Regions from separate parts of the Bradyrhizobium sp. USDA 3315 genome, predicted to be linked through region 2. Evidence: predicted binding sites of a transcription regulator. Region 2 holds the regulator's gene; each other region holds the start of a gene.
The links. Region 2 encodes LexA, which represses DNA repair genes until DNA is damaged. Its sites were predicted from a motif close to TGTTCNNNNTGTGTTCNG; they were not measured.

Region 1 (3,276 bases), 310 kb from region 2:
CGTCGATCAGCGGCACGCGCAGCGAGAAATCCTGCGCCATGCGGACCATCGCGTCGTAAATCGACTGGTCGCCATGCGGGTGATATTTACCGATCACGTCGCCGACGACGCGCGCGGATTTGACGTATTTCTTGTCCGGCGTATGTCCCTGCTCATGCATCGAATAGAGGATGCGCCGGTGCACCGGCTTGAGCCCGTCGCGCGCATCAGGCAGCGCACGCGACACGATCACGCTCATCGCGTAATCGAGGTAGGACTTCTTCATCTCGTCGAGAATGGAAACGGGACGAATATCTGAGGGTCCCGGCGGCTCGCCGGGCTTGTGGTCGTCGTTATCGGACAAAGGGGAAATCCGGTCGGTTCTACTGGGGAATCATATAGCCCATCGGGGGCCTGATAACCACCCTTGCACGGCTCCGGCAAGCCGTTTTTCCGTTCGTTTTTTCATGCACTTACGGGTGGAGCACCGAGGTTCCGGCTGTTTGCTCGGGAAGCGCGTGGCGAATGGCGAACAGCAATGGAAAAATCCCCTATTCGCCACCCGCCATTCGCGACTTGCCTCTCCCGTCAGTGGCCGAAGACCACCGCGTGCATGATCCGCCCGGGCATCAAGGTGAACAGCCCGGCAATGACTAGCGCGCCGAAGAAAATGCCGATCATCGTGAACCTGTGGCGGCGGACATCGTGGCTCCGCGCAGCCGTGACGCCGACCACCAGCATGGCGAGCGAGAAGATCGACAGCAGGTGGATCGGGCTCCAGGGACCGACCAGCTGGATCTGATGGATCCAGAACGAGCTTCCGGCGACCACCAGCATCAGGATCACCCAGATCCAGCCCAGGGTCCGGTGCGGCAGCGTGCCTTTGGGGGCGGCGAGCTGGATGGAGCCCAGCACGAAGGCGGCCATCGCGGCAAAGGCATGGAGCGGGATCGCAGGCACAGCGTCGAGCAATGGCACGAGGCTCATGGTGGCGGCCCTCGAGTGAAGCTCGCGGCCAGGCATCAAATGCCGCAGGCCAATGTAAATATCATTCACATCGAGCTGTGTCAAAGCCCCGCGGAACCGCAAAGGTTCCCTGTCAATGCTCAAATGAGATCAGCCGAGTGCAAGGTTATCCTCATAATCCACACGAAGACATCCCTCCCCGCAATCAGGACGCCGATCCGGAGAACGATCTTCACGGAACGGCGCCTGACGGAATCGATGGAAGCGCGACCACTCCTCAGAACGGGATGTCGTCGTCCATGTCGCTGTTGCGGCTGCTGCCACCACCCGCGGCGACGGCGCGGCGCGGCGCTGAGCTGACCGGTCCGGCCGAGCCGAAATCGCTGCCGCCATCATCGGAGAAGCTGCTGCCCCCACCGCCACGCCCGTCGAGCATGGTGAGGTTGGAGTTGAAGCCCTGCAGCACGACTTCGGTCGAGTACTTCTCGACGCCGCTCTGGTCGGTCCATTTGCGGGTCTGCAACTGACCCTCAATGTACACCTTGGCGCCCTTCTTCAGATACTGCTCGGCGACCTTGCAGAGGCCCTCGTTGAAGATCACGACGCGGTGCCACTCGGTCTTTTCCTTACGCTCGCCGGTGCCCTTGTCGCGCCAGGTTTCCGAGGTGGCGATGGAAAGGTTTGCGATCGGACGGCCGTCCTGCGTCCGCCGGATTTCCGGATCCTTGCCGAGGTTTCCCACCAGGATCACCTTGTTCACGCTTCCTGCCATCGCATCATCTCCACTCAAAAACCGGGCGTCCGGACATTCGGCCGCCACTCTCAACCTTCGCCACTTACGTCGCAGGCGTCGTGGATGACCCTATACGCCGGTGCCGGCTCGTCGCCTTTGCCGTCGCGCGGTTATCCACGGATATCGGGATATAGCACCGGATCCGGCATCGTTCCAGTTTTGTTCGCCACAACCATCCGTAGAAGCGGCCAGTGCCGTCGGAGCGGCAGTCGATCTCGGCGCAGGCCGACGCTCGGCAGCAAGATTTAGAAAAACAACAAACAAATCAGCAGCTTGCCTTATCGATACTTCTCCCGCGAGTGTTGCATTTGGGAGACTGCGTTTGCGGTTGAATCAGCGTATAGCTCCAACCATGGCGCGGGCGCTCGCGTCTGGGATCGTGCTTCGGGACCGTTTGGAAGCCGATCGGGGTGCTGGGGGATTGATAATGAAGAAGTTTTTGCTCGGTACGGTTGCTCTGATTGCGTTTGCTGCGCCTGCCGCGGCTGCCGATCTCGCTGCGCGCCCCTACACCAAGGCGCCGCCGCCAGTGGTTGCCCCGATCTATGACTGGACCGGCTTCTACATCGGCGCCAACGGCGGCTGGGGCTCGAGCCACAATTGCTGGGACCAGCTCCCGGCCGGCATCTTCCTCGCATCAGATGGTTGCCATGATGCAACCGGCGGCGTCGCCGGTGGCCAGATCGGCTATCGCTGGCAGGCCGGCACCTGGGTGTTCGGCCTTGAAGCGCAGGGCGACTGGGCTGACCTGAAGGGCAGCAACAACAGCGCGATCTTCCCGGGCCTGTTCACCAACCAGTCCAAGATCGACGCGTTCGGCCTGTTCACCGGCCAGATCGGCTACGCCGTCAACAACGTGCTGCTCTACGCCAAGGGCGGCGCGGCACTGACCGACAACCGCTTCAACACCTACTTCACGCCGACCGGTGTGCTCGTCGGCAGCGCCAGCGACACCCGCTGGGGCGGTACCGTCGGCGCCGGCATCGAAGTCGGCTTCGCGCCGAACTGGACCGCAGGCATCGAATACGACCACCTGTTCATGCAGGACAAGACCTACAACCTGATCGCTCCCAACGGCACGCTGAACAGCACCATCCGCGATCGCCAGGACGTCGACCTCGTCACCGTCCGCGTGAACTACAAGTGGGGTGGCCCGGTCGTCGCGCGCTACTGATCGCGCCAGGCCGATTGATCCAGACGAAAGGCCGGCCTCGCGCCGGCCTTTTTGTTTGCGCCTGTTTGTGCGCCGGCTTTTTCGTTGCGTGTGCACGCGCACCTCACCGGGGCCGTTTTCGGTGCGTTGTGGTTTCGCGGATACACACGTTCCGGCATTTCTCTGTAGAAGCACCAGCACGTCACGCGACACTGCTGTGACGCTCTCTTCAAGATCTCTGAAGGGACAACAAGAAAATGGGACTGGGACTTTGAAAATGAGGATTGTTTTGCTGGCCTCGGCCGGCATGTTTGCACTGAGCGCTTTTGCACCGGCAATGGCCGCCGACATGGCGGCACGCGCGCCTTACGTGAAGGCTCCGGCG
Region 2 (3,276 bases):
TCGACCACCGCGCACGTCCTCCGTGCCCGATGATGCGCCAAGGCGCCGGCCGACGCAAATCTCCTTCTGCGCCCCGGAAGCGGGAGTCCGGGGTCGCCCGAAATTGCTTAGGTCATCCGCCGCCGAACAGCTCATTCCGCGGCGACGATGCGCTCAACCCAAAAACAGCGTTGCGAATGCGGAGGGCCGCCGCTCCACAACCTTCGGCTTCTGCTCGACCGGCGGATGCAGCGCCGGCAATTGCAGCACGCTAACGCGCTGTCCCTCGACCAGCTGGGTCACCAGCACATGGCTGCCGTCGGGGAATTCGACCGCGTCATGATGCCGATCAGGCACGTCGGGCTCGACTTCGTTGAACACGCCGACGCGATAGTTCAGCGTCTTGGTCCAGATCCAGCGGCTGTCGTAGCGAACGTTCTCGGCGAAAGCGAGCTCGGTGCCCGGCAGCATGCAGACCGCGACAGTGGGGTCATTCTCCGAAGCAAAGCCGCGGGTCGACGTGCCGCGGAACGTCGTCGTGATCAGCGTCTCTCCGACAATGGCGGGGCGCGATGCCACGGCGTGCAGACTATAGTCACACATCGGATGGCTCCTCATTTCGAGGTAGCGACCCGTGCCTCTCCTTGAGGCATTAGGGCCTCTACCAGAGTGGACGATAGCGAACGAGCGTCTGCTCGTTTCTGGGCGATTGTACGACTGGTCCGAGATCGCTCCGATCACAAACACGCGACGCTGCGCGAGAGGTATCGGAGCGCATCGGGCAGGCCGTACGCTACACTATCATGCAAGGAACGATCCGACGTGTTGCTCGTTCCCGGCCGCCGCAAGTATTTGCAATTCAGTATTTGCGATAAAGGCCGATCAGCTTGCCCTGGATGCGGACCCGGTTCGGCGGCAGGATGCGCACTTCATAGGCGGTGTTGGCCGGCTCGAGCGCGATCGATGCGCCGCGGCGGCGGAAGCGCTTCAGGGTGGCTTCCTCCTCGTCGATCAGCGCCACCACGATGTCGCCGGTATTGGCGACGTCGTTGCGCTGGATCAGCGCCATGTCGCCGTCGAGGATGCCGGCATCGACCATCGAGTCGCCGCGCACCTCGAGCGCATAGTGCTCGCCGGCACCGAGCATGTCGGGCGGCACGCTGATGGTGTGGCTGCGGGTCTGCAGCGCCTCGATCGGCGTACCGGCGGCGATCCGGCCCATCACGGGGACCGCGACCGGACGGTTGCCGTCGTCCTCGGCAATCGGCGGCGTGCTGGCGCGCCGGCCGAGGGTGCCTTCGATGACGCTGGGCGTGAAGCCGCGGCGGCCGTTGCCGCCGCCGGCCGAGAGTTCGGGCAGCTTGATGACCTCGATGGCGCGGGCGCGGTTCGGCAGGCGGCGGATGAAGCCGCGCTCCTCCAGCGCAGTGATCAGGCGGTGGATACCGGACTTCGAGCGCAGGTCGAGCGCATCCTTCATCTCGTCGAAGGAGGGCGGTACGCCGGCCTCTTTCAGACGTTCATTGATGAAACGCAGTAGTTCGTACTGTTTGCGCGTGAGCATCTCGAGTATTCCCCCGGTTGATAGCGTCGTTCGATTCCGAGACTCTTCTGGTGGGGCCTGCAGGCCGGGCCTGACCTCAGGAGCATGTGCTCGATGCACCTGCTTCCACGCGGCTTCCCGATTGTAGACACCAGTACTCGAAACAAATCATGAACGGACACTATATGTTCGATATGTGTTCCGCAACCACTTAATTTCCGGTGAACGTGTCGGGCAACGCACAATCGGCGGGGCGCGAAAACCCTATTCGGGCAGTGTCAGGATCTCGCATTCGCTGCCTTCGACGGCCGCCGCCGCGAACGGCGGGCGCACGAGAAGTGCCCGTGCCGCAGCGAGATTCCCGAGCAGCGACGAGTCCTGCTGCGTCACCGGCGTTGCGATCAGCGTGCCGTCCTCGCGCGCTTCGAGACGCGCACGCAGATAGTCCTCGCGCTGGTCGTTGGCTGCGAGGTCGCGGCCGAGCAGGGCGCTCGCGCGGCGATGATGAATCACTTTCCGGCCGCTCAGCGCCCGAATCAACGGCACCAGGAACAGGAAGGCGCAGACATAGGACGACACCGGATTGCCGGGCAGACCGATCACCCGCATCGCGCCGAGCCGGCCATGCATCATCGGCTTGCCGGGCCGCATCGCAATCCGCCAGAACGCCATCTCGACGCCCTCGGCTTCCAGCGACCGCTTGACGAGATCGTGGTCGCCGACCGAGGCGCCGCCTGTCGTGATGAGGACATCGGCGCCGGCCTCGCGTGCCCGGCGGATGCCCGCCGTGGTCGCCTCTACCGTGTCGGCGGCAACGCCGAGGTCGACGGTCTCGGCGCCTTCGGCGCGCGCCAGCGCTCGCAGCGCGTAGCCGTTGGAATAGACGATCTGGCCGGGACCGGGCTGCGAGCCCGGCATCACCAGCTCGTCGCCGGTCGCCAGCACCGCGACCTTCGGGCGGCGGCGCACCGCAAGTTCCGGATAGTTCATGGCGGCCGCCAGCGACAGCGCGCGGTCGGACAGGCGGCTGCCGCCGGCGAGCAGCACCTCGCCCTCACGGAAGTCGACCCCAGCCGGGCGGATGTGCCGCCCGACGCTGGCGGCCTCCGTGATCGTGATGTGGTCGCCGTCGACGGCGGTGTCCTCCTGGATGATCACCGCGTCGGCGCCATTGGGGATCACGCCGCCGGTGAAGATCCGCACCGCCTCGCCGGCGCCGACCGTCCGCTCGAACGGCCGGCCGGCGGCGACTTCGCCGATCACCTTGAGCCGGGCCTTTAGATCAGCCGCATCGGCGGCGCGCACCGCATAGCCGTCCATCGCCGACATCGGCTGCGGCGGCTGGGTGCGGAGCGCCGCGAGGTCGTGCGCAAGCGTGCGGTGGTAGGCGGCATCGAGCGCGACCATCTCCTCCGGCAGCGGTTCGGCGCCGGCGAGGACGGCGGACAGGGCATCGGCAACCGGCATCAGGGCCACGCTCAGAGCTCCTCAATTCTTAATGTTCAAATTCCAAGTGCGGTCAAAGCCCTTGCCACGTCATCCGTCGACGTCACGTGGATAGCATGAAGGCCGCGCGCCCGCGCACCTTCGATATTGGCGGCCAGGTCGTCGAAGAACAGGATCCGCGACGCCGGCACGCCGATGGCTTTTACCACATGATCGTAGGCCTCGGCGTCGGGTTTGCGGAAGCCGATGCTCGAGGACAGGAAGACGTTGCGGAAATGGCTGAGCAGCTCGGCATGGGTGACCGAGAA
Region 3 (3,276 bases), 4.1 Mb from region 2:
CACCCGAAATTCGCGCGAAGCGCGAATTTCGACCTCTCCCCGCAAGCGGGGCGAGGTGACTTCGAGGCTACTCCCCCGCCTGCAGCTTGCGCGGGGCGGGGAACAGGTCGGACGTGCTGGGCTTGACGAAACGGGGGACCTCGATCGGGGTCTCGGACTTGCTGAAGTCGAGTTCCTCGATGCGGCCGGCGCGCTTCTCGATCTTGTCGGCGGAGATCAGGATCTGCCTGACGTCCTCGTTTACCTGGCCGAAATGGGTCTGCAGCTTGAGCACGCGATCGCGCAGGCGGCCGAGGTCGTCGCCGAGGTGCATCACCTCGTTGCGGATCTGGTCGGCGGCATCGCGAATGCGGGCGTCCTTCAGGATCTGCTGCATCACCTGGATCGCCAGCATCAAGAGCGACGGCGACACCAGCACGACGCGGGCGCGGTAGGCCTTCTGGATCACGTCGTCGAAGCCGTCATGGATCTCGGCATAGACCGATTCCGACGGCACGAACATCAGCGCGGTGTCCTGGGTCTCGCCCGGGATCAGGTACTTCTCCGCGATGTCGCTGACATGCTTCAGCACGTCGGCGCGCAGCCGCTGGCTGGCGAATTTGCGCTCCTCGTCGCTGCGCGCATCGTGCAGCGCGGTCATGGCCTCGAGCGGGAATTTCGCGTCGATGCAGAGCGGGCGCTGGTCGGGCAGGAACACCACGCAGTCCGGCCGCTTGCCCGACGTCAGCGTGTACTGGAACTCGAACGAGCCCTTCGGCATGCCGTCCTGGACGATCGCCTCCATCCGCGCCTGGCCGAAGGCGCCGCGCGATTGCTTGTTGGCGAGCACGTCGCGCAGCGTCGTCACCTGGGTGGTGAGTTCGTTGAGGTTCTTGTGCGCGTGGTCGATGATGCCGAGCCGCTCATGCAGCACGCGCAGTGAATCCATCGTGTTGCGGGTCGATTGCTCCATCGACTGGCCGACCCGGTGGGTCACCGAATCGAGCCGCTCGTTGACGGCCCGGGCCATCTCGGCCTGGCGGCCGGCCAGCGCCTGCGCCATAGTATCAACCTTGGCATCGACCCGCCCGGAGGATTCGCTCTGGGCCCGCAGCATGTCGGCGAGGCGCTCCTCCAGCTCTTCGGCGCGGATGGCCTGGGCCATTGCGAGTTCCGCGCCGCGCCGGCTGGCGCGTGCGATCACCACCGCAATGGCGAACAGCAGGATCAGCGCCAGCGCCCCAAGGCCGATCAATGCGTCGGAGACACGGACGGGAAGGTCGCCAATCGTGAGGAGAATCTCGTTCATGCCGGCAGTTGTAGCCGATTCGCGGCCAGGTGCGAACGAAGAGGGAACGTTTATGGCAAATGCATTCCTGATTTTCCGGGTTAATGCGGGGTGAAGAAACGTGGTTAAGGTTGTCCTAACGGGTTCCTGAGCGCATTGACCCCATGAAGTCAGCAGCTTAAATCGCCGCCATGGCATTAAGAGAAATTATCATCCTGCCGGACAAGCAGTTGCGGCTGGTGTCGAAACCGATCGAGAAGGTGACGCCGGAGATCCGCAAGCTGGCCGACGACATGCTCGAGACCATGTATGACGCGCCCGGCATTGGGCTGGCGGCGATCCAGGTCGCGCAGCCGCTGCGGCTGATCACCATGGACCTCGCCAAGCGCGACGAGAACGGCGAGACCACGGCGAAGCCGCGCGTCTTCATCAATCCGGAGATCATTGCGCGTTCGGAGGAGCTGTCGGTTTACGAAGAGGGCTGCCTGTCGATCCCCGAATATTACGAGGAGGTCGAGCGGCCGGCGCGGGTACGCGTGCGATTCACCGATCTCGACGGCACGGTGCATGAGGAGGATGCGGAAGGGCTCTACGCCACCTGCATCCAGCACGAAATCGATCATCTCAACGGCGTGCTGTTCGTGGACTATCTGTCGAAACTGAAGCGCGACCGCGTCTTCAAGAAATTCGAGAAGGCCGCCAAGCGCGCGGCGGAGTAGGCGCGCGCACTCCGCCGTCATGCCCGGGCTTGACCCGGGCATCCACGTCTTCCTTCTGGGAGACCAAAGACGTGGATGGCCGGGACAAGCCCGGCCATGACGAAGATTGGATCCTCCCGGAAGAATCTGACCGCATGCCTCTCCGCCTGATCTTCATGGGCACGCCCGATTTCGCGGTGCCGACGCTGCTGGAGCTCGTGGCCCATGGCCATGAGGTCGTGGCGGTCTACACCCGCGCGCCGAAGCCGGGCGGGCGACGCGGCCTGCAGCTGCAGCCGACGCCGGTCGAGCAGGAGGCGCGCCGCCTCGGCATTCCCGTGCTGACGCCGAAGACCCTCAAAACGCCGGAAGCACTCGAGGAGTTTCGCGCGCATGACGCAGACGCCGCCGTCGTCGTCGCCTATGGCATGATCCTGCCGCAGGCCATTCTCGACGCGCCGAAGCTCGGCTGCTTCAACCTGCATGCGTCGCTCTTGCCGCGCTGGCGCGGCGCCGCACCGATCAACCGCGCCATCATGGCGGGCGATGCCGAGAGCGGCGTGATGGTGATGAAGATGGATGTCGGCCTCGACACCGGCGACGTCGCGATGGCCGAGCGGTTGCCGATCACGGACAGCATGACGGCATCCGATCTGCACGACGCGCTGGCGCCGCTCGGTGCCGACCTGATGGTGCGCGCGATGGCGGCGCTCGGGCGCGGCGGCTTGCAACTGACGAAGCAGAGCGCGGACAGCGTCACCTATGCGGCCAAGATCGAGAAGGCCGAGGCGCGGATCGACTGGACACAGCCGGCGCATATGGTGCTGCGGCACATTCACGGGCTCTCGCCGTTTCCCGGCGCCTGGTGCGAGCTTGCCGGCGAAGGCGAGCCGGTGCGGCTGAAGATCCTGCGCTGCGAGCTGGCGAAAGGCTCGGGCGCACCGGGCGATGTGCTCGACGACAACTTCGCGATCGTCTGCGGCGACGGCGCGATCCGGATCCTCGAACTGCAGCGCGCCGGCAAGGCGCCGATGAAGGCAGCGGATTTTCTGCGCGGCACGCCGTTGAAGCCCGGCGCAAAGGTGTCCTGAGATTGTCATGCGCGGGCTTGACCCGCGCATCCATCTCGAAAAGAAGCTTGTCCCGAAGACGATGGATTGCCGGGTCAAGCCCGGCAATGACGGCCAAACCAGATTGAATGATGCCCCGCTACAAGCTCACCATCGAATATGACGGCACGCCGTTCTCCGGCTGGCAGATCCAGGACACCGCGCCGACCGTGCAGGGCGCGCTGGAGGCGGCGGTCAAGGC

Region 1: ACVIYL_RS32935 (single-stranded DNA-binding protein) is a predicted target of LexA. The motif match lies at 1,888-1,905, and genes of this name have one in related genera.
Region 3: ACVIYL_RS11740 (DNA recombination protein RmuC) is a predicted target of LexA. The motif match lies at 1,320-1,337, and genes of this name have one in related genera.

The regions. Positions count from the first base shown of each region.
Region 1 covers NZ_JBSRYP010000001.1:7,015,718-7,018,993, forward strand. Annotated here, with positions in the region: gene gyrA (DNA gyrase subunit A) at 1-343, opposite strand, end outside; gene ACVIYL_RS32930 (DUF2306 domain-containing protein) at 568-966, opposite strand; gene ACVIYL_RS32935 (single-stranded DNA-binding protein) at 1,223-1,717, opposite strand; gene ACVIYL_RS32940 (outer membrane protein) at 2,166-2,912, shown strand; gene ACVIYL_RS32945 (outer membrane protein) at 3,169-3,276, shown strand, end outside.
Region 2 covers NZ_JBSRYP010000001.1:6,706,821-6,710,096, forward strand. Annotated here, with positions in the region: gene ACVIYL_RS31440 (hypothetical protein) at 1-8, opposite strand, end outside; gene ACVIYL_RS31445 (hypothetical protein) at 154-582, opposite strand; gene lexA (transcriptional repressor LexA) at 839-1,543, opposite strand; gene ACVIYL_RS31455 (molybdopterin molybdotransferase MoeA) at 1,787-2,998, opposite strand; gene ACVIYL_RS31460 (HAD family hydrolase) at 3,025-3,276, opposite strand, start outside.
Region 3 covers NZ_JBSRYP010000001.1:2,569,686-2,572,961, forward strand. Annotated here, with positions in the region: gene ACVIYL_RS11740 (DNA recombination protein RmuC) at 68-1,288, opposite strand; gene def (peptide deformylase) at 1,459-1,986, shown strand; gene fmt (methionyl-tRNA formyltransferase) at 2,121-3,056, shown strand; gene truA (tRNA pseudouridine(38-40) synthase TruA) at 3,167-3,276, shown strand, end outside.